Regions from separate parts of the Allorhizobium sp. DMC15 genome, predicted to be linked through region 1. Evidence: predicted binding sites of a transcription regulator. Region 1 holds the regulator's gene; each other region holds the start of a gene.
The links. The regulator PhoB, encoded in region 1, activates phosphate uptake and scavenging genes when phosphate is short. The targets are predictions, from matches to a motif close to TGTCATNNANCTGTCAT.
Positions count from the first base shown of each region.

Region 2: the regulator PhoB is predicted to act here: its motif matches at 2,591-2,607, upstream of ACT53S_RS18760 (DUF2794 domain-containing protein).
Region 3: the regulator PhoB is predicted to act here: its motif matches at 4,485-4,501, upstream of ACT53S_RS11540 (DUF465 domain-containing protein).

Region 1 is NZ_JBQUZB010000001.1:425,244-432,225, forward strand. It holds gene ACT53S_RS02090 (substrate-binding domain-containing protein) at 1-666, shown strand, start outside; gene pstC (phosphate ABC transporter permease subunit PstC) at 733-2,193, shown strand; gene pstA (phosphate ABC transporter permease PstA) at 2,190-3,545, shown strand; gene pstB (phosphate ABC transporter ATP-binding protein PstB) at 3,581-4,366, shown strand; gene phoU (phosphate signaling complex protein PhoU) at 4,416-5,129, shown strand; gene phoB (phosphate regulon transcriptional regulator PhoB) at 5,158-5,841, shown strand; gene ACT53S_RS02120 (GcrA family cell cycle regulator) at 5,972-6,505, opposite strand; gene ACT53S_RS02125 (acetylornithine transaminase) at 6,941-6,982, shown strand, end outside.
Region 2 is NZ_JBQUZB010000004.1:225,855-232,836, reverse strand. It holds gene ACT53S_RS18775 (hypothetical protein) at 1-174, shown strand, start outside; gene ACT53S_RS18770 (aspartate-semialdehyde dehydrogenase) at 149-1,183, opposite strand; gene ACT53S_RS18765 (GNAT family N-acetyltransferase) at 1,616-2,167, shown strand; gene ACT53S_RS18760 (DUF2794 domain-containing protein) at 2,169-2,567, opposite strand; gene ACT53S_RS18755 (LysR family transcriptional regulator) at 2,668-3,606, opposite strand; gene chvE (multiple monosaccharide ABC transporter substrate-binding protein) at 3,779-4,849, shown strand; gene mmsA (multiple monosaccharide ABC transporter ATP-binding protein) at 4,964-6,499, shown strand; gene mmsB (multiple monosaccharide ABC transporter permease) at 6,499-6,982, shown strand, end outside.
Region 3 is NZ_JBQUZB010000002.1:610,409-617,390, reverse strand. It holds gene ACT53S_RS11580 (aminodeoxychorismate synthase component I) at 1-446, shown strand, start outside; gene ACT53S_RS11575 (aminotransferase class IV family protein) at 431-1,051, shown strand; gene ACT53S_RS11570 (YciI family protein) at 1,059-1,343, shown strand; gene ACT53S_RS11565 (tetratricopeptide repeat protein) at 1,408-2,130, opposite strand; gene ykgO (type B 50S ribosomal protein L36) at 2,242-2,367, opposite strand; gene ACT53S_RS11555 (5-(carboxyamino)imidazole ribonucleotide synthase) at 2,546-3,610, opposite strand; gene purE (5-(carboxyamino)imidazole ribonucleotide mutase) at 3,607-4,107, opposite strand; gene ACT53S_RS11545 (DUF465 domain-containing protein) at 4,124-4,327, opposite strand; gene ACT53S_RS11540 (DUF465 domain-containing protein) at 4,561-4,737, shown strand; gene ACT53S_RS11535 (metalloregulator ArsR/SmtB family transcription factor) at 4,890-5,150, opposite strand; gene ACT53S_RS11530 (sulfite exporter TauE/SafE family protein) at 5,215-5,991, opposite strand; gene ACT53S_RS11525 (thiamine phosphate synthase) at 6,095-6,742, shown strand; gene ACT53S_RS11520 (tetratricopeptide repeat protein) at 6,751-6,982, shown strand, end outside.

The sequences.
Region 1 (6,982 bases):
TTCACCGCAGCTGACTGGCACAGCGCCCTTGCAGCTCAGGTCGTCAAGGACGGCAAGCTGGTCGACAACCCGTACAAGAACTGGAACGAGATCCGCGCCGACCTGCCGGCGCAGCCGATCCTCGCCTTCATCCCGGGCACCAAGCACGGCACCCGCGAAGTCTTCGACGTGAAGGTCATCGAAGCCGGCTGCGAAAAGGACGGCACGCTGGAAGCTCTGCTCGCCGCCAACAATGGCGACAAGGATGCTGCCAAGAAGGCTTGCAACGCTCTGCGCACCGATGGCGTCTCGGTTGACATCGACGGCGACTATCCGGAAACGCTGGCTCGCATCGCGGCCAACAAGAACGCCATCGGCGTCTTCGGCCTGTCCTTCTACCAGAACAACACCGACAAGCTGCGTGTTGCCACCATGGAAGGCGTCGTTCCGTCGGTTGAAACCATCGCCAAGGGCGAATACCCGGTTTCGCGTCCGCTCTACTTCTACGTCAAGAACGCTCACCTCGACGTTATCCCGGGTCTCCAGGAATACGTAGAGTTCTTCGTTTCTGACGAAATCGCCGGCCCGAACGGTCCGCTCGCAGCTTACGGTCTGGTTTCGGATCCGGAGCTGGCCAAGACGCAGGCAGCCGTCAAGGCTCGCACGCCGATGGCGCCGCTGAACTAAGGCTCGATCTGACCGGCGGCACATCAGTGCCGCCGGTTTTCGTTTCCGAAGGCATGGCGGGGCAAAATGGACGTTAGTATCATCATCCTGGGCGTATTGGCCCTTGCGGCGATCGGTTACGCGCTGGGACGCCGACGGGCGATGTCCCTCTCGGCCGAACGCGGCAGAAAGCTGCATTCTCTTCCCGGTTTCTACGGCCAGACGGTCGCCCTGATTACCGCCGTCCCGGCGCTGATCCTGCTGATGCTCTGGCTGACCCTGCAGCATCCCATCATCGACGCTCGCATCAGCGGCATGATCACGGATGCGTCTGTCCCGCAAGGCGGCGCACACAGCCTCGTGATGGCGGATGTCCGCCGCATCGGCGACGGCCTCGCCGTGCTGCGGGAAGCCGATGCGAAGGCCGGTGCCGACGTCGACATCAAGGCGCTGGACGCAGACAATATTCGCAGCCGTCTTGCCGCCGCTGGCATTGCGCTCGGTGCGGACGTTCCGGCGGAAGTCTTCGAGGCGGCCAAGGCCTACCGTGCCGATATCGATTTCAGCCAGTTGCTGATGACCATCGCGGTCTTCGCGCTCGCCATTGGCGCCTTGCCGCTTGCCTATATCCGCATCGACCCCGAACTGCGTGCCCGCAACATCAGCGAGAGCTTCGTGAAGGCGATCCTGATGATCTCCTCGCTGGTGGCGATCATGACCACGGTCGGCATCGTCGGTTCGCTGGTTGTCGAGACCTACGTCTTCTTCACCATCTACCCGGCGCAGGACTTCTTCTTCTCGACGGTCTGGAACCCGCAGTTCCGCGGTGGCTCCGACCTCGGCATTCTGCCGCTTCTCTGGGGCACCTTCTACGTCTCGCTGATCTCGCTGATCATTGCCGTTCCGATCGGCCTGATGATCGCGGTGTTCCTGTCGGAATATGCCGGTCCGAAGACCCGCAGCATCGTCAAGCCAGCGATCGAAATGCTGGCCGGTATCCCGACCATCGTCTACGGTCTCTTCGCACTCGTGACGGTCGGTCCTTTCCTGCGCGACTGGCTCGCCCAGCCCATGGGTCTCGGAAGCTCGTCCTCCTCCGTTCTGACCGCCGGCCTGGTCATGGGCGTGATGATCATCCCCTTCGTTTCCTCGCTGTCGGACGACATCATCAATGCCGTTCCCCAGGCGCTGCGTGACGGCTCCTATGCGCTGGGTTCCACCCAGTCGGAAACCATCAAGCAGGTGGTCCTGCCAGCCGCCCTTCCGGGTATTGTCGGCGCCGTCTTGCTCGCCGCCAGCCGCGCGATCGGTGAGACCATGATCGTCGTGCTCGGGGCAGGGGCCTCGGCCAAGCTCGATCTCAATCCTTTCGAGGCGATGACGACGGTGACGGTCAAGATCGTCAGCCAGCTGACGGGCGACACCGAATTTGCAAGCCCCGAGACCCTGGTCGCCTTCGCGCTCGGCCTCACCCTTTTCGTCATCACGCTCCTCCTGAACGTGATCGCCCTCTACATTGTCCGTAAGTACCGGGAGCAGTACGAATGACCGACCTCACCGCATTCGGAGCCCCCGCTGCAAAGGGGCAGGCCAAGTCTCTTCTGAGCGTCGACGAACGGACCCGCAAGCGCAATGCCGCCGAAGCCCGCTTCCGCCTGCTCGGCAAGGCCGCTGTCGCCTTCGGCATCATCGCGCTCGTCGGCCTGCTGGCATCGATCCTGACCAACGGCTTGTCATCCTTCCAGCAGACCTACATCACGATCGACGTCTATCTGGATCCGGCCAAGCTCGATCCTTCTGGCACCGGTGATCGCGCCGCCATCGCGAAGGTATCCACCTTCGGCTACGCGCCGCTCATCGAAAAGGCACTCGGTGACACGATCGCTGCCAAGGGGCTCGCCGCCGAGGGCCTTACGCCCAAGTCCGTGGCAGAACTCGTCTCCAAGGACGCCCCGGCCAACCTGCGCAACTATGTGCTGGCCGACCCGTCGGTCATCGGCAAGACGGTCTCCTTTGACCTGCTCGCAGCCGGCCGTATCGACGGCTACTACAAGGGCCGCGTAACGATGGAGAGCGCCAAGCTCGATCGCAACATTTCGCCTGAGCAACTGGTTCTCGCCGACACGCTGAAGCAGGCCGGTATTCTGGTGACGAAGTTCAACTGGTCCTTCTTCACCTCGGCGGACGCCTCGGACACACGTCCGGAAGCCGCCGGCCTTGGCGTGGCTATCATCGGCTCGGCCTATATGATGCTGATCGTCCTGGCATTGTCGCTGCCGATCGGTGTCGCCACCTCGATCTACCTCGAAGAGTTCGCGCCGCAGAACTGGTTCACCGATCTCATCGAGGTCAACATCGCCAACCTTGCGGCCGTTCCTTCGATCGTCTTCGGTATCCTCGGTCTTGCCGTGCTGATCAACTTCGCCGGTCTGCCGCAATCGGCGCCGATCGTGGGCGGTCTGGTCCTGACCCTCATGACGCTGCCCACCATCATCATCGCCACCCGGTCTGCGCTGAAGGCCGTACCGCCCTCGATCCGCGATGCCGCCCTCGGCGTCGGTGCTTCGAAGATGCAGTCGATCTTCCACCATGTGCTGCCGCTCGCCATGCCGGGCATCCTGACCGGTGCGATCATCGGTCTCGCCCGTGCGCTCGGCGAAACGGCTCCGCTGCTCCTGATCGGCATGGTCGCCTTCGTCAAGGAATTCCCCGCCGGTCCGCCGGATGGTTTCTTCCAGCCCGCCTCGGCTTTGCCGGTGCAGGTCTACAACTGGACCCAGCGCGGTGACCCGGCTTTCGTGGAGCGCGCCTCCGGTGCCATCATCGTCCTGCTGGTCTTCCTGATCCTGATGAACCTGGTCGCAATCATTCTGCGTCGCCGCTTTGAGCGCCGTTGGTAAGGGGGTGTATGATGATGAACAATCTCTCGACAAAGATGACGACGACGAAAGCACCGACAATGACTGAATCCAAGATTACCGCACGCGACGTGCAGGTTTACTACGGCGAGAAGCAGGCCCTGCGCGACGTGAACATCGAGATCCGTCCGCGCTCGGTGACCGCCTTTATCGGCCCATCGGGCTGCGGCAAGTCGACCTTCCTGCGCTGCATCAACCGGATGAACGACACGATCGCCAGCTGCCGCGTCGAGGGCAACATCCTGATCGATGCCGAAAACATCTACGACGCCAAGGTCGATCCGGTGCAGCTGCGCGCCAAGGTGGGCATGGTCTTCCAGAAGCCGAACCCGTTCCCGAAGTCGATCTACGAGAACGTCGCCTACGGTCCGCGCATCCATGGCCTGGCCAAGAACAAGGCCGATCTCGACGAGATCGTTTCGACCGCCCTGCAGAAGGCCGGCCTCTGGAACGAAGTCAAGGATCGCCTGGATGCGGCCGGTACCGGTCTTTCCGGTGGCCAGCAGCAGCGTCTCTGCATCGCCCGTGCCGTCGCCGTCAGCCCGGAAGTCATCCTCATGGACGAACCCTGCTCGGCACTCGATCCGATCGCGACCGCCAAAGTCGAGGAACTGATCCACGAACTGCGCGAGAACTACACGATCGTGATCGTCACCCACTCGATGCAGCAGGCCGCCCGCGTCTCCCAGCGCACGGCCATGTTCCATCTGGGCGAACTCGTCGAAGAAAACGACACGGACAAGATGTTCACCAACCCGGACGATCAGCGCACGCAAGACTACATCATGGGCCGCTTCGGCTGAGCGATCTCAGCGCATACCCTGGCTCTCTTTACAATCAAGGATCTGGCTTATGGCTTCCTCACACATCTATTCGGCCTTCGACGAGGAACTGAAATTTCTGATGCGCCGCATCTCCGAGATGGGCGGTCTGGCGGAACAGATGGTCGCCGAAAGCGTGCGCTCGCTGGTCAATTCCGACGCCGCCCTTGCACAGAAGGTGATCTCCGACGACGTCATCATGGACTCGATGGAGAAGGAAATCGGCGAGAAGGCCGTTGTCACCATCGCCAAGCGTCAGCCGGTCGCCTCCGACCTTCGTGAAATCATCGGCGCCCTGCGCATTGCCTCCGACCTCGAACGCGTCGGCGATCTCGGCAAGAGCAACTCCAAGCGCGTTGTGGCCATCCAGGCGACGGGCGTTCCGCGCAAGCTCGCCCGCGGCCTCGAGCATCTGTCCGATCTGGCCCTTGCCCAGCTCAAGGAAGTGCTCGACGTCTACACGACCCGCTCTGCCGAAAAGGCCAAGTCGATCCGCGACCGCGACGAGGAGATCGATGCGATCTACACCTCGCTGTTCCGCGAATTGTTGACCTACATGATGGAAGATCCGCGCAACATCACCAGCTGCACGCATCTTCTCTTCTGCGCCAAGAACATCGAGCGCATCGGCGACCACGCGACCAACATCGCCGAGACCATCTACTACATGACAACAGGTGCGCCGCCGGAAGGCGAACGGCCGAAGGAAGACCTGACGTCTTCCGTCGGTGCGATCACCGAATGAGCCTTGGCCACAGCGAGGTGATGGTCTGATGCAGCCGAAGATTGCCGTGGTGGAAGACGAGGAGGCGCTGAGCGTCCTCCTGCGCTACAATCTGGAATCGGAAGGATATGAGGTCGAAACGATCCTGCGCGGCGACGAGGCCGAGATCCGTCTGCAGGAACGGGTGCCGGACCTGCTGATCCTCGACTGGATGCTGCCGGGCGTCTCGGGCATTGAGCTGTGCCGCCGCCTGCGCGTCCGGCCGGAAACGGAGCGCCTGCCGATCATCATGCTGACGGCACGGGGCGAGGAAAGCGAACGGGTCAGGGGTCTTGCGACCGGCGCCGACGACTATGTCGTCAAGCCCTTCTCGACACCGGAACTGATGGCGCGCGTCAAGGCGATGCTGCGTCGGGCCAAGCCGGAAGTGCTGTCGAGTGTCCTGCGCTGTGGTGACATCGAGCTCGACCGGGAAACCCACCGCGTCCATCGCAAGAGCCGCGAAGTCCGTCTCGGCCCGACCGAGTTCCGCCTCCTGGAATTCCTGATGACCTCGCCCGGCCGGGTGTTCTCGCGCTCGCAACTGCTCGACGGCGTCTGGGGCCACGACATCTATGTCGACGAACGCACCGTCGACGTGCATGTCGGGCGGCTGCGCAAGGCGCTGAATTTCTCCAACATGCAGGATGTCATCCGGACCGTTCGAGGTGCGGGTTATTCAATGGAAGCCTGAAGCTTCAATCACTTGACGCAAACGAAAGGGCCGCACGGATCATCCGTTGCGGCCCTTTCGTTTGGCGCATGGCCCAAAGAAAACGGGCCCCGAAGGACCCATCCAAAATCTGTGTGATCGTCCGCTCGTCTTAACGAGCGGCCTTGCGGCGGTCGCTGACCGGCTGGTAGGCGAGCTTCGCATGATAGGTGCAATAGGGCGAGGCGTCGCTGATTTCGCAACCACAAAAATGGAAATCGTCCTTCATCGGATCGCCGATCGGCCACTTGCAGGTGCGCTCAGTGAGCTCCGTCAGCGCCAGGCGGCGCGAGATCGGCACGACGACGTTCAGCGGACGGCTGACTTCGACTTCCTGGAAGGTCTCGACCTCGATCTCTTCCTTGAGAAGGGTCGCGCCGGCCGCACGTGTCACGGTCCGGGTAGCGGTTGCTGCCGGGCGAGCCTGGAAGTTCGCCGGACGCTGGGGTGCGGCGGTGCGCTTGGCAGGACGCGCTGCTGAGGAGCTGCCGCCGGCCTTCGCACGACCAGGCAGGTTCAGCCGGTGCACTTTACCAATCACCGCGTTTCGACTTACGCCACCCAACTGTGCTGCAATCTGGCTTGCGCTCAGGCCTTCGGCCCAGAGACGCTTGAGTTTTTCAACCCGCTCATCAGTCCAATTCATGCCATACTTCTCCGCCGCTCGCGTGTGTCATGGCAGAATCCGTCACCGTTGCTTCGAACGAATTCGAAACAAAACCGCCTCGTAACTGTCGGTGATCACTTCCGCCGCATGCAATCTCTTAATGAAATTTAACCTAGAGGTCGGCCGACTCTGTGACAAGAGTCGCCGGAATCATCTGGAATCGATTTTCCGGTTTTCCCCAACTTGCTTCCCGAGTGAGTCAAGTATGCAACAGGTGGAATCGCCTTCCGGCACTCGCGTGCGTCGAAAGCCGGATTTTGTGCCGGACCGCCGAGATCCCGCAAGTTTCGTTGACATTGCAGGGTTAAATGCAGATAGTGCCGACGCCGCCGCAAGGCGGCATTTTTAATTGTTTCGGGCCCGCCGGGCTCGGTCCCGTCGAAAGCACGGGCATGCAGAAGGAATGCAATCGCCATGGCAGACGCTACGCCGCTCTATCAGACCTACAATCGGGCG
Region 2 (6,982 bases), on a different contig from region 1:
GTTTCTTTGGGGCGCACCATGGCAGCGAAACATGATCCTGTCATCAATCAACCCCTAATGAAGCCGCACCCGAGCTTCAAAATGGATCACATTCCTATGAGACAGGGAACTCCCGCCCGGCTGATCGCCGGGCGGCAAGCGGATGTGATCAGTTGGCGGCGTTGCGCGGTGTAATCAGCCCGCGGTTCAGAAGCAATTCCGCAATCTGGATGGCATTGAGAGCGGCACCCTTGCGCAGGTTGTCCGAGACGACCCACATGTTGAGACCGTTCTCGACCGTGGCGTCTTCGCGGATGCGCGAGATGTAAGTCGCATCTTCACCGGCGCATTCGACCGGGGTGATGTAGCCGCCGTTTTCCTGCTTGTCGATGACGAGGCAGCCCGGTGCATCGCGCAGGATGTCGCGGGCCTGATCGGCCGTGATTTCGTTCTCGAACTCGATGTTGACCGATTCCGAATGGCCGATGAAGACCGGAACGCGCACAGCGGTGCAGGTCACCTTGATCTTCGGATCGAGCATCTTCTTGGTCTCGGCGAGAACCTTCCACTCTTCCTTCGTATAGCCGTCTTCCATGAAGCTATCGATGTGCGGAATGACGTTGAAAGCGATGCGCTTGGTGAACTTCTTGGCTTCCACCGGATCGGCGACGAAGACGGCGCGCGTCTGGGTGAAGAGTTCGTCCATGCCTTCCTTGCCGGCACCGGACACCGACTGGTAGGTCGAGACGACGACACGCTTGATCTTGGCAAAGTCATGCAGGGGCTTCAGCGCCACAACGAGCTGAGCGGTCGAGCAATTCGGGTTCGCGATGATGTTACGCTTCTTGAAGTCGACCACGGCGTCCGGATTGACTTCCGGAACGATCAGCGGCACGTCGGCGTCGTAGCGCCAGGCCGACGAATTGTCGATCACGACGCAACCCTGGGCGCCGATCTTCGGCGACCACTTCTGCGAGATAGTGCCGCCGGCGGACATCAGGCAAATGTCGGTCGTCGAGAAATCATAGTGCTCCAGGTTCTGAACCTTGAGAACCTTGTCGCCGAAGGAGACTTCGGTGCCCTGCGAACGGGCGGACGCCAGTGCGACAACTTCCGAAGCCGGAAAGCCGCGTTCGGAGAGGATGTTCAGCATTTCGCGGCCGACATTGCCGGTAGCGCCTACGACTGCAATCTTGAAACCCATGTCAATGCTCTCTTTCTGTCTCTCCGCGGATGGTGAGGAGGAAGCCTGCGACGGGTGCGCAATCTTCCTTGTCCCCGGCCGTGCCGGGGAGAGAGCGGTGGCCGAAGACGTCAGACGGTTTTCGTCGTCGTTTTGGCCGTGGTCGTGGATACGAGAGAAATGCATGCGCCACCGGCAGCAGGCTGCTGCAGGTGGTTTGAGACCTCGAAGGACTGCCCGAAAGCGTGCATGAACCGAATTCCTCTTCGCGGCGAGGGATTACAAGGTTTTGTGCGCGAGTCAAGCCGCGCCCATGGCGGGAAAGACGAAAACGCGCCGACAGTGCATCGGCCAGTGGCCAATTGCCGCCCCGGATGTGTCGCAATGACATGTTCCAGGCTTGCCGAGGCAACGCACCCGTGGAACAAGACGCGGTCTTCACCGGAGTTCTGCATGCCGCCTGCCATTCGCGACCTCACCACCGATGATCTGCCAGCGGCCACCGCAATCTATGCAGACGCCGTTTTGACAGGGACGGCAAGCTACGAACTCGATCCACCCGGTCTCGATGAGATGACGGCCCGTTACACGGCGATAACGGGCAAGGGTTATCCCTATATCGCGGCGATCGACGAGACCGGTTCGCTCCTCGGTTACGCCTATGCCTCCGCGTTCCGCACCAGGCCAGCTTACCGGTGGTTGGTGGAGGACTCGATCTACGTTGCCAAGACCGCGCGTGGCCTGGGGGTCGGCAAGAGCCTGCTGGCTGCGCTTGTCTCACGCTGCGAGGCGCTTGGCTTTCGTCAGATGGTCGCCGTGGTTGGTGGCGCAAGCGAAGCCTCGGTCGCGGTCCACCGTTCCTGCGGCTTCTCACTCGCAGGCCGACTCGACGGAACGGGCTTCAAGCATGGCATCTGGCTCGACACGATCTTTATGCAGCGGCCGCTGGGCGAAGCACAGACCACCAAGCCCGACCTGTCGAACTATCCCGGAACGCTTGGCTGACTCATTCGATCGCCTTGAGGGCCTTGTCGAAGACCTTCAAAACCTGCTTCAGATCATGGCCACGCTTGAGGGTTCGACCGTCGGTCGCCACAACCGAAAAAGCCCCCTGCTTTGCTGCGAGCTTGGGGTTCTTTTCGATGCGATAGAGCGGATAGTCGCCCGCACGCTTGAAGACGGAGAAAACCGCTTTGTCCTTGAGGTGGTCGATCGCGTAGTCCCGCCAATCGCCTTCACCAACCATGCGACCATACACCCAGAGGATGGCATCGAGTTCACGACGATGGAAGGTGACCGGGAGGGGATCGAGAGACTGCCGATAGATACCCAGGTCGACCACGCTTGTTGAGCTCTTGTCGGCACCATCAGCTTCATGGCGCTGCCCTTCAGTCTGCTCGGTCATCAATGCTCCTCGAACATTCATTCATGACGGACACATGACAGTGTGCCTGACATGGCCGAAATAGCAAGCTTACGAGCCGCGCACGAACATCGTCTTTTGGTCAGCGAGCGCGGTTGAGGAAGCGGCTCAGCAGAAGATCTCGCAACCGGGCGGCAATCGGCGACAGCCTTTTGCCGTTGACGGTGATGAGGTGGTAGGGCGTGACGACGATGGGCGTGTCGAGCTTCAACGTACACAGGTCACCGACCGGCGTTTGTCGACAGAGAAGATCCGACACCTCACGCGACATCGGCGCAATCGCGTTGGAAGACGCGAGCATGGCGATCATCACCAGCAAAGAGGTCGTATTGACGATGTTGCGCGGGATCGGCGCGCCTTCCTCAATGAAGACGCTCTCCACCGCGTGACGCAGTGGCGTTCCCGGCGCCTGCATGACCCAGGGGAAATGGGCCATGTCGGAGACATTGAGACGATCGACATTGGCAAGAGGATGCGTGCGGTGGACGACGATCTCGACCTCCTCCATCGTCGCGCCCTCCACATGGAACTGTCGCGCATCGATGCCCGGCGGGACACGCCCCAAGACGAAATCGTATTGGCCAGACAAGAGGTCGCGGATCATTTCGCTGCTTGAGGCGACATCGACGTGAATGTCGACCGTGGCTGCTTCCGCCTTCAGGGCCTTGATGGCTGGCACCACATATCCGACCGCACCGCCGGTCACGGCCCCAACGCGCACTTTGCCCGTCAGGCCTCGGCGAATCGCATCGACCTCGCGTGCCGCTTCGCGGATTTCCTCCAGCACGTTTTGAGCCCGCCGGATCAAGGCGCTGCCCACCGCCGTCGGCTCCATGCCCTTCGGTGTCCGCACGAAGATCGGAGAGCCGACATAGCGCTCTATCTCGCCCAACATGCGGGAAGCTGCAGGCTGTGTGAGTGCAAGTGATTGAGCGGCAAGACTTAATTGGCCAAGCTCGGCAATCGAGTTGACGAGGCTGAAATGTTTGGGCTGCAGTCTGTAAATGTGGTTCTCTGCCATCAACGATATATCAACTACGGTATGCAGAAAGTCAAAATAATCATTTGATCGGTATATGGGGCGCGATAAGAGTCCCAACGGAGCTGGGGCTGCTGTGTCAGCCGCTCGTTCTTGTTTTTCAGCGAGTGCCAGGAGGAGCTTGGCCTCGCACGGTATGACCAGGGAGGTTACCATGAAGAAACTTGGAGCCCTGATTGCATCTTTTGCAATCGGTATCGCATCCTTTACACCCTTCGCCTACGCACAGGACAAGGGCGTCGTTGGCATTTCCATGCCGACCAAGACCTCGACCCGCTGGATCTCCGACGGCGAGACCATGGAAAAGCTGTTCAAGGAAGCTGGCTATACGCCGGACCTTCAGTTCGCTGACGACGATATTCCGAACCAGCTCGCCCAGATCGAAAACATGGTCACCAAGGGTGCCAAGGTTCTCGTCATCGGCGCCATCGACGGCACGACCCTCTCCGACATCCTGCAGAAGGCCGCCGATGCTGGCGTCAAGGTCATCGCATACGACCGCCTGATCCGCGATTCGGGCAATGTCGACTACTACGCCACCTTCGACAACTTCCAGGTTGGCGTGCTCCAGGCAACCAGCCTCGTAGACGGCCTCAAGGCCAAGTTCCCGGACACTAAGCCGTGGAACGTCGAACTCTTCGGCGGTTCGCCGGACGACAACAACGCCTTCTTCTTCTATGACGGCGCAATGTCGGTCCTGCAGCCCCTGATCGACAGCGGCGACATCGTCATCAAGTCCGGCCAGATGGGCATGGACCAGGTCGGTACGCTGCGTTGGGACGGCACTGTTGCCCAGGCTCGCATGGAAAACCTGCTCTCCTCGACCTACACCGAAGACAAGCTGCACGGCGCTCTGTCCCCGTATGACGGCCTGTCCATCGGCATCCTGTCGGCTCTGAAGGGCGTTGGTTACGGTTCTGGCGACATGACCATGCCGGTTGTCACCGGTCAGGACGCTGAACTGCCGTCCGTCAAGTCGATCCTGGCTGACGAACAGTACTCGACTGTCTTCAAGGACACCCGCGAACTGGCGAAGGTTGCCGTTTCGATGGTTGACGCGATCATGGGTGGCAAGACCCCCGAGATCAACGACGAAAAGACCTACAACAACGGTGTGAAGGTCGTTCCGTCGTTCCTGCTGAAGCCGGTTGCTGTCGACAAGGCCAATGCCAAGGACGTTCTCGTTGGCGCCGGCTACTACACGGCCGACCAGATCGACAACTGATCCTCAGGATCGCTCTCGGGTCCGCGAGTCATCGCGGACCCATTTTCTATACGCATTGAAGGAGCTCGCGTCTTTGGCTTGACTGTGTCGCCGAAGATTGCCGGAATTCTGCCCATGGACAACATCATTCTCGAGATGCGCGGCATCACAAAGACATTTCCGGGCGTGAAAGCGCTGGACAATGTCAGCTTCAAGGTGCGCGAGGGCGAAATCCACGCGCTCGTCGGCGAGAACGGCGCCGGCAAGTCGACCCTGATGAAGGTGCTCAGCGGCGTCTATCCTGCCGGAACCTATGACGGCGACATCTTCTATGATGGCGAAGTCCGCCGCTTCAGCACCATTTCGAACAGCGAAGAGCTCGGCATTATCATCATCCACCAGGAATTGGCCCTCGTGCCACTCCTGTCGATCGCCGAGAACATTTTCCTCGGCAACGAAATCGCCAATAGCGGCGTCATTCAGTGGCCACAGACCTTTGCGCGGACGAAAGAGCTGCTGGCGAAGGTTGGTCTGAAGGACAGCCCCTCGACCCGCATCACCGATATTGGCGTCGGCAAGCAGCAGCTGGTCGAAATCGCCAAGGCTCTGTCGAAGAAGGTTCGTCTGCTGATCCTGGACGAACCGACCGCTTCGCTCAACGAGACGGATTCCGACGCCCTGCTCACCCTGCTGATGGAATTCCGCAAGCAGGGGATGACCTCGATCATCATCTCCCACAAGCTCAACGAAATCCGCAAGGTCGCCGATCAGATCACCATTCTGCGCGATGGCGGCACCGTTGAGACGCTCGACTGTCATACTCAGGAAATCACGGAAGACCGGATCATCAAAGGCATGGTCGGCCGTGACATGGAAGACCGCTATCCGCCCCGCGACCCGAAGATCGGCGACGTGCTCCTGGAAGTGAAGAACTGGAACGTCTTCCACCAGAACCATCGCGACCGGCAGTTCCTTCACGATGTGGCCTTCAACGTGCGCGCAGGTGAAGTCGTCGGTATCGCCGGTCTTATGGGTGCCGGTCGCACCGAAACCGCCATGAGCCTCTTCGGCAAGTCCTGGGGCCACAAGATCACTGGCGACGTGCTGATGCATGGCAAGCCCGTGGATGTCTCGACAATCCCGAAGGCGATTGATGCCGGCCTCGCTTATGTGACGGAAGACCGCAAGCATCTCGGCCTGGTCCTGCAGAACAACATCAAGGAAAACACCACGCTGGCAAACCTGAACGGCGTTTCCAACGGTGCCGTTATCGACGACCGCAAGGAAGCCAAGGTTGCCACCGATTACCGTCAGAAACTCCGCATCCGGTCGCATTCGATCTATCAGGAAGCGGTCAATCTGTCGGGCGGCAACCAGCAGAAGGTCGTTCTGTCCAAGTGGCTGTTTACCAATCCGGAAGTGCTCATTCTCGACGAACCGACGCGCGGCATCGATGTTGGCGCCAAGTTCGAAATTTATACAATCATCAACCAGCTTGCCGCCGAAGGTAAGGGCATCCTGATGATCTCCTCGGAGATGCCCGAACTGCTCGGAACCTGCGATCGCATCTACGTCATGAACGAGGGGCGCATCGTGGCCGAATTGTCTAAGGAAGAAGCAAGCCAAGAGTCCATCATGCGTGCCATCATGCGCTCTGGGGAGAAAAACTAATGGCCATTGATACAAGAACCGAAACCCCAAAGGTCTCCGTGGGTGACTACCTGCGCAAGAACATCCGCGAATACGGCCTTCTGCTCGCGCTCGTCGTCATCATGGTGCTGTTCCAGGTTCTGACCGGCGGCGTCCTGTTCCGGCCGGTCAACATCACCAACCTCGTCCTGCAGAACTCGTTCATCGTCATCATGGCCTTGGGCATGCTACTGATCATCGTCGCAGGCCATATCGACCTTTCTGTGGGTTCGATCGTCGCGTTCATTGGTGGCATTTCGGCGATCATGCTGGTCAAATGGGGCTGGCATTTCGCCTTGGTCGTGCCGCTGTGTCTGGTGCTCGGCGCCGCGATGGGTGCCGCCCAGGGCTATTGGGTCGCCTATCAGAAGATCCCGTCCTTCATCGTGACCCTTGCCGGCATGCTCGTATTCCGCGGCCTGACCTATGTTGCGCTCGGTGGCCGCCCGATCGGTCCGTTCCCGA
Region 3 (6,982 bases), on a different contig from region 1:
TCCTGCGGAACGACGTCTCGGTCATATCCGAGGTCGGCACGCTCTCCGTTCCCAAGCTGTTTGCCATCGAGACCTATCCGACGGTCCACCAGATGGTGAGCTATGTGCGGGCCAAGCTCCTGCCGGGAACCGGCCTGCCCGAGATCATGGCCGCTCTCTTCCCCTGCGGTTCCGTGACCGGCGCCCCGAAAATGTGGGCCATGCGCATCCTGCATGAGCTCGAAGCGGGGCCGCGCGATGTCTATTGCGGCGCCATCGGATGGTGCGACCCTTCCGGGCCGATGCGTTTTTCCGTGGCGATCCGCACGATCTCTCTTTTCAACGGCGGACGGGCCGTCTTCAATGTGGGCGGCGGCATCGTCTTCGATTCGAAGGCAGAGGCCGAATATGAGGAATGCCTCTTGAAGGCGCGCTTTGCCCTGGGGGATCAATGGATTTCTCGCTGATCGAGACGATGCGGTGGCAGCCGGGTACGGGGTTTCTCCGGCTCGACCAGCATCTGCGCCGGCTCGCCCGCTCTGCCGATGCGCTCGGGTTTCGCCAGCCGCAGGACGCCAAGGGCAAGCTTGAAAAGGAAGTGTCAGGCGACGCGCCGCTGCGTGTCCGGCTGGTGATGAGCTTTCGCGGCAAGATAGAGATCTCGACCAGCGCCTTCATCCCCGAAGGGGACGAGACCGTATGGCGGCTCAAGGTCGCGAAAACGCGACTGCAATCCGAGGATAGCCTGTTTCGGCACAAAACCACCCGCCGCGAACCCTATGAGGCGGCGCGCGCCGAATATTCCAAGGACGAAGCCGACGAGGTGATTCTGCTCAACGAGCGCGATGAGGTCTGTGAGGGCACGATCACCAATGTTTTCGCCGAGGCTGCGGACGGGACGCTGATTACCCCGCCGCTGACCAGCGGCCTTCTGCCGGGTGTGCTCAGGGCGGAACTGATCCGCGAGCGCAAGGCGCGGGGTGAGGTCCTGAAGCTTGCCGACTTGCGCCATCGCAGGCTTTTTGTCGGCAATTCCCTGCGCGGGCTGATCCGTGCCGAACTGGTTGAATAGCTATCCGATGTTCATTCTCTCCCTGACCTATGTAAAGCCCGTCGAGGAAGCCGACCGCTTCATGGCGGCGCATATGGATTGGGTGAATGAAGGCTACGATCGCGGTGTGTTCATCGCGTCCGGACGCAAAACCCCGCGCACCGGTGGCGTCATCCTGGCCGATGGTGAACGTCATCAAATCGAAGCCTATGTCGCCGACGATCCCTTCGTGGTGGAGGGCATCGCGGTTTGCGAGGTGATCGAAGTCGCGATAACGCGGACCGTGGCGGGCCTTGAGGGCTTGAAGGGCTGAATAGGCCCAAGCCAATCGTCGATGCATCACGCGTCTGTGGCCTAGGCCAGGTCGGCCAGTGTCTTCACGTTCGCTGACCGGCCAGCTCTTCGGAGAGTTTCGAGACGATTTCCTGGGCCTCGCGGTCTGCCGGGTAGATGTCGAGATATCGCTCCCAGGCATGCAGGGCTGCCTGTTTGCTGCCGCGCTCTGTCAGGATGCCGGCAAGCCCCGCAAGTGCACCGAAATGGCGCGGCTCCAGCTTCAGCACGCGCTCGATGTCCGAGACGGACTTCTTGTAGTTGCCCATGGTGAAATGCAACGTGGCGCGCTGGTTCCAGGCGCCGACAAAATCGGGCTTCAGCGTGATGGCCTGGTCGATAAAGTCGAGCGCTGCAGAATTGCGCTTCTCGGCAGCCGCTTTTGCAGACCATTGCATCAGGAGGTCGACGGTCGGGCTGTGCGACTCACTCCAGGCTGCCATGGTGGAATTCGCAAGAATACGGGCAGCCTGAGGATCACGCTCACGCTTCAGTTGCGCCAGCATGTCGTCGATGCTCTGCGCTTTCGGCGGAGCCAGCGGTACCCGTTCTATGGCGGCCTCAGCCGGCGGCGTCACGGTTGGGGCAGGGGGCGCCGGCATTGGCTGCTGGGGCCGATCGGGCAGGGCCTGATCTGGCACTGGCTGCCCAGGCATGGGCTGCTGCAGCATCTGCTGATCGAGCGCCTGCGCTGCCGCGTTGCCGGAAGATAGCGCGGATGAGAGAAGCAGAAGGCTTGAAGCGAGTCGCAAAGAAAAACGGCGCATGAAGGGAAGGTAGTCCCTCAGCGCCGTCTTTCAAACTCAAATCTTCGGTATCAACACGCCGTTGCCGGCGGCAGTCACATCGCGCCGGGATCCCTAAGGATCCCGAAAGTCTCAGCCCTGGCGAGCCTTGAAGCGCGGGTTCTGCTTGTTGATGATGTAGATGCGGCCCTTGCGGCGAACCAGACGGTTGTCGCGATGACGGGCCTTAAGCGCTTTCAGCGAGTTCTTGATCTTCATTTTTCTGGTCCACAACGATTGTCGGGGAATGTGTCATTCACCCACTGTCTTCAAACAATCAAAAGCGCGCCGCTGGGCGCGCCCCTGAAGAGTTGGCGGCAATTAGCCCGAGGAGGGCCTGCCTGTCAACCGGTCCGGCGGCATTTGCCTCGCCGAAACGGCTAAAAAACCCGGCATATCAATCGCGGAAAGGCAGGATTTCCGTCACATGCCCCATCTTTCGGCCGGGACGGGCTTCCGTCTTGCCGTAGAGATGGACAAGCACATTGGGCTTGGCGAGCCAGGTCGGGACAGAATCGATGTCGTGGCCGATCAGATTCGTCATCACGCAGTCGGAGTGGCGGACGGGATCGCCCAAGGGCAGGCCGGTTACCGCGCGGATGTGCTGTTCGAACTGTGAGACGATGCAGGCGGCTTCCGTCCAGTGGCCGGAATTGTGGACGCGCGGCGCGATCTCGTTGGCAATCAGATGGCCGTCTTCGAGCACGAAGAACTCCATGCCGACGACGCCGACATAACCAAGGCCGTCTAGCAGCTTCGTCGCGGCGGCCCGGGCTGCCGTCGCCGTTTCCGGCGTGATCGCGGCAGGCTGGGTCGAGGTGTGCAGAATGCCGTTCCGGTGGACGTTCTCTGTCGGGTCGTAGCAGCGCACCTGGCCGTCGATGCCGCGGGCAGCGATGATCGAGACCTCGCGGACGAACGGCACGAAGCTTTCGAGAATCAGCGGCACGGAACCGAGGGCCTCAAAGGCGCCACCTGCCGAGTCGCCTTTGCGGAAGACCTTCTGCCCCTTGCCATCGTAACCCAGCCTGCAGGTCTTCAACACGCCTTCGCCGCCGAAATCGGCGAGGGCTGTCTCAAGGTCGGCCTGGCTGTTCACGGCGTGGAAGCGGGCCGTCTCGATACCGGAGGCGTTGAGAAAGCGCTTTTCAGTCAAGCGATCCTGAGCGACTTCCAGCGCCTTTGGTGGCGGATAGACGGGGACGCTCTTTGCCAGATGTTCGGCCGCCGAAACGGGTACGTTTTCGAACTCGTAGGTGACGACGTCGCAGAGGCTCGCGAGTTCGACCAGTGCTGCCGGGTCGTCGTAAGCTGCGGTAATCTGACGGTTGGCCACTTGGGCTGCGGGACTGTCAGCCTGCGGTTCCAAGATGATCGTGCGGAAATTCAGCCGCGCTGCTGCCATGGCCAACATGCGGCCGAGCTGGCCGCCGCCAATGATGCCGACCGTGTGCACTGTCATGGAGTTTCGTCCATCGGGTAGTCGGCGACCGATCCTGCCTGGCGGGCGATCCACTCGTCCAGGCGGTCGGCCAGTTCGTCGTCATGAAGCGCCAGCACGCGAGCGGCCATCAGGGCGGCGTTCACCGCACCGGCGCGTCCGATGGCCAGCGTGCCGACAGGAATGCCGGCCGGCATCTGGACGATGGAATAGAGGCTGTCGAGTCCGGACATGGATTTTGACTGGACCGGTACGCCAAAGACGGGCAGGGGCGAGAGGGAGGCCACCATGCCAGGCAGATGAGCGGCCCCGCCGGCACCGGCGATGATCACCTGGAAGCCTTCGTCACGGGCGCCCTTGGCAAAGGCGTACATCCGGTCAGGCGTGCGATGTGCCGAAACGATGCGTGCCTCGTAGGAAACGCCGAGTGCGTCGAGGGTATCGGCGGCATTCTTCATGGTTTCCCAGTCGGACTGGCTTCCCATGATAATGGCGACGGGCGGGCAGTCGGCAGCCATGCTTGGTCCTTCCGGCTCAGGCGATGATATCGGGGATGATCTGGTCTTCCAGCGCTGTGATCTTGTCCTTGATGGACAATTTCTTCTTCTTCATGCGCTGGATTCTGAGGGCGTCGCAACCGGTTGTGATCATCGCGTTGATCGCCGCGTCATAGTCTTCATGCTCCTGGCGAAGCCGCGCCAGCGAGAGCCGGATGTCAGCCTGTTCCTGATCGGCCATCTTGTTCCCCATCTTCGCCCTGTGGCCCATCGTTAAAGAATGGCCGTTGGATTCGCGCAAGCTCCTATCATCAAATACCGGTAACGGGAAGTTATCCTTGTCCCTGATTTTCGGGGGTCGAAATCACGAAATCGCCTTCGACAAACCGCATTTCTCGTGTCACATTACTTTCGCAAAGCCTGAAACTCCAGCGGATGAGGGCTGGAGGTAGGCGACAAGGAAGGACGTATCAAATGACCATACAGGCTCATCTTGACTCGCTGCAGAAGAAGCATGGTGCACTGGAAGACCAGCTCCATGACGCGCTCGCATCCCCCTCCGTCGACGACCGTCAGATCGCCGAACTCAAGCGTCTGAAACTGCGCCTCAAGGATGAAATGGAACGCCTGAAGGCGTCTACGCGCCACTAACCTTCCAGACCGGCTGCGCCGGGATCCAATTGCCCCCGAGGCCCCCGAAGATCCCGATGTATTCTTGAAGCAGCCAGAAACATTCCCCCGCCCCGGAGTTCCCAAGGACTTCGGGGCTTTTCTTTGGCTTCAGGGCTGTGCGGAGATCACTATCAGGTCCAGAACTGGTCGAGCCAGATGTTCATCCGGTCGAAACCGGGTCGGCGAACGCTGTAGAAGCGGCGGGTACCCTCGGCGTTGACTTCGACCAGGCCGGCGTCGAGCAGGGCCTTCAGATGCTGCGAAACGGCGGGGCGGCTGATGGGCAGGCGGCTTGCCAGATCGTTCACGGTCTTCGGCCCCCGGCGCAAATCCTCAAGGATGTGCCGCCGGTTCGGGTCTGCGATCGCCATGAAAGGGTCCGCGTTCGTCATGGCGAAACGTTATGTCAAAGGCCGGTCTCCGGCAAGCGCGATGTGCGGTGCAGCAAGCGCCCGGTCAAGGACCGAGCAGGCCTGTGCCGCCGTCGTAGAAGAGCTTCGCCCCTGCGATCAAGACCATGCCATACATCAGCGGGTAAAAGATCTTCGGCTTCATGTAGTGGACCACTTTCGCGCCGATCAGGGTGGAGACCAGTGCGACGGGCAAAAGGACCGCGGACAGGCTCAAATTGGTGCTGTCGAGCTCGCCCAGGGCGAAATACGGGATCACCTTGATCGCATTGAGAATGGCGAAGAAGCGGGTCGACATGCCGGTATAGGTTTTCGGGTCGAGCTTCAGCGGCAAGGTGTAGACCTGAAAAGGCGGGCCACCGGCATGGGCGACAAAACTGGAATAGCCGGCAAGCGCCCCCCAGAAGGAACCGGCAATCGGCCGTTCGGGCGCTGGAGGCTTTTCTCCGCCGTCTCGTGCCGCATAACTTTCGATAAAGTAGCGCAGTGCAAAGATGAGCGAGATGCCCCCGAGGACCAGGCGCATGGCATTCGGCGAGACGAGCGTCGAAGTCGCCCAGCCGAGGATGATGCCGATGATGGCGCCGGGAAGCATAACGAAGAGCGTTGCCCGGTTGTTGTGCCTGCGCCAGGCCCAGAGCGCCACGGCGTCCATGACCAGCAGGATCGGCAGGAAGATCGCGGCCGCCTGCATCGGCGGCACGGCGATTGCCAGCAGGGGCACGCCGATCAGGGCAAATGCGCCACCCAGCCCACCCTTGGACAGGCCGACCAGTGCGACAGCGGGAATAGCGACGGCATAGAAGTTCAGGTCTGTCAGCATTGATCGGTTGATCCTTTCGGAAGAGCGGTCTATCGGATTTGTCTAGATAAAACGAGGACGAATTCCACCGTCGTGGAAATGTCCCGCAAACGGATATCGCTGCATGACTGAAGACCGCTGCCGCCTCGTGCTCATCGTCCCCGAGATCGCCGATCCGGCTCTGCGCGCCGAGACGGTGGCCAATGCTCTGCGGGGTGGGGACGTGGCCTCAGTCATCATCCCGCAATACGGGCTCGACGACGGTGAGTTCCAGAAACATGCAGAGCTTCTGGTGCCGGTGATCCAGGAGGCCGGCGCTGCCGCTCTCGTGGTCGACAACAGCCGGGTCGCAGGGCGGGTGAAGGCAGATGGTCTGCACATCACCGGGAATGCGGAAGCACTGGCCGAAGCGGTGGAGAAACACCAGCCAAAGCTGATCGTCGGCGGTGGCAATGCGATGGACCGGCACCATGCGCTGGAAATCGGCGAAACTCAGCCGGACTATGTCTTCTTCGGCAAGCTGGACGGCGACATCAAGCCAGAGGCGCATACGAAAAACGTCGCGCTCGGCGAATGGTGGTCGGCGATGATCGAGATCCCGGCGATCGTCATGGGTGGCACGGACCCGTCATCGGCGGTCGTTGTGGCCGAAGCCGGCGTCGAATTCGTAGCGCTTGGCAAGGCGGTCTTCGAGGATCCGGCCAATGCGGCCGCGATCGTTGCACGGGTGAATGCGGAGCTTGACGAAAAAGCGCCACGGTTTGCGGATTGAACCGCGGCATGCGCCAATCTTTGACCTCCCGCAGCCTGATTCTTGCCGTTCTCATCGGAGCCAGCCTGGCTTCGGGCCTGCCCGCGATGGCTCAGGAGAGCGAGGATGGTGTCGAGATCGGTGACGCACCGGCCATCCAGCCGGCCAATCCTTCCGATGCGGGCGACATCGATCGCGGCAAGCGGGACGACAGCGCCGGTGGCGATGCCACCAAGCTTGATCGCAATGCCGGGAAAGCGG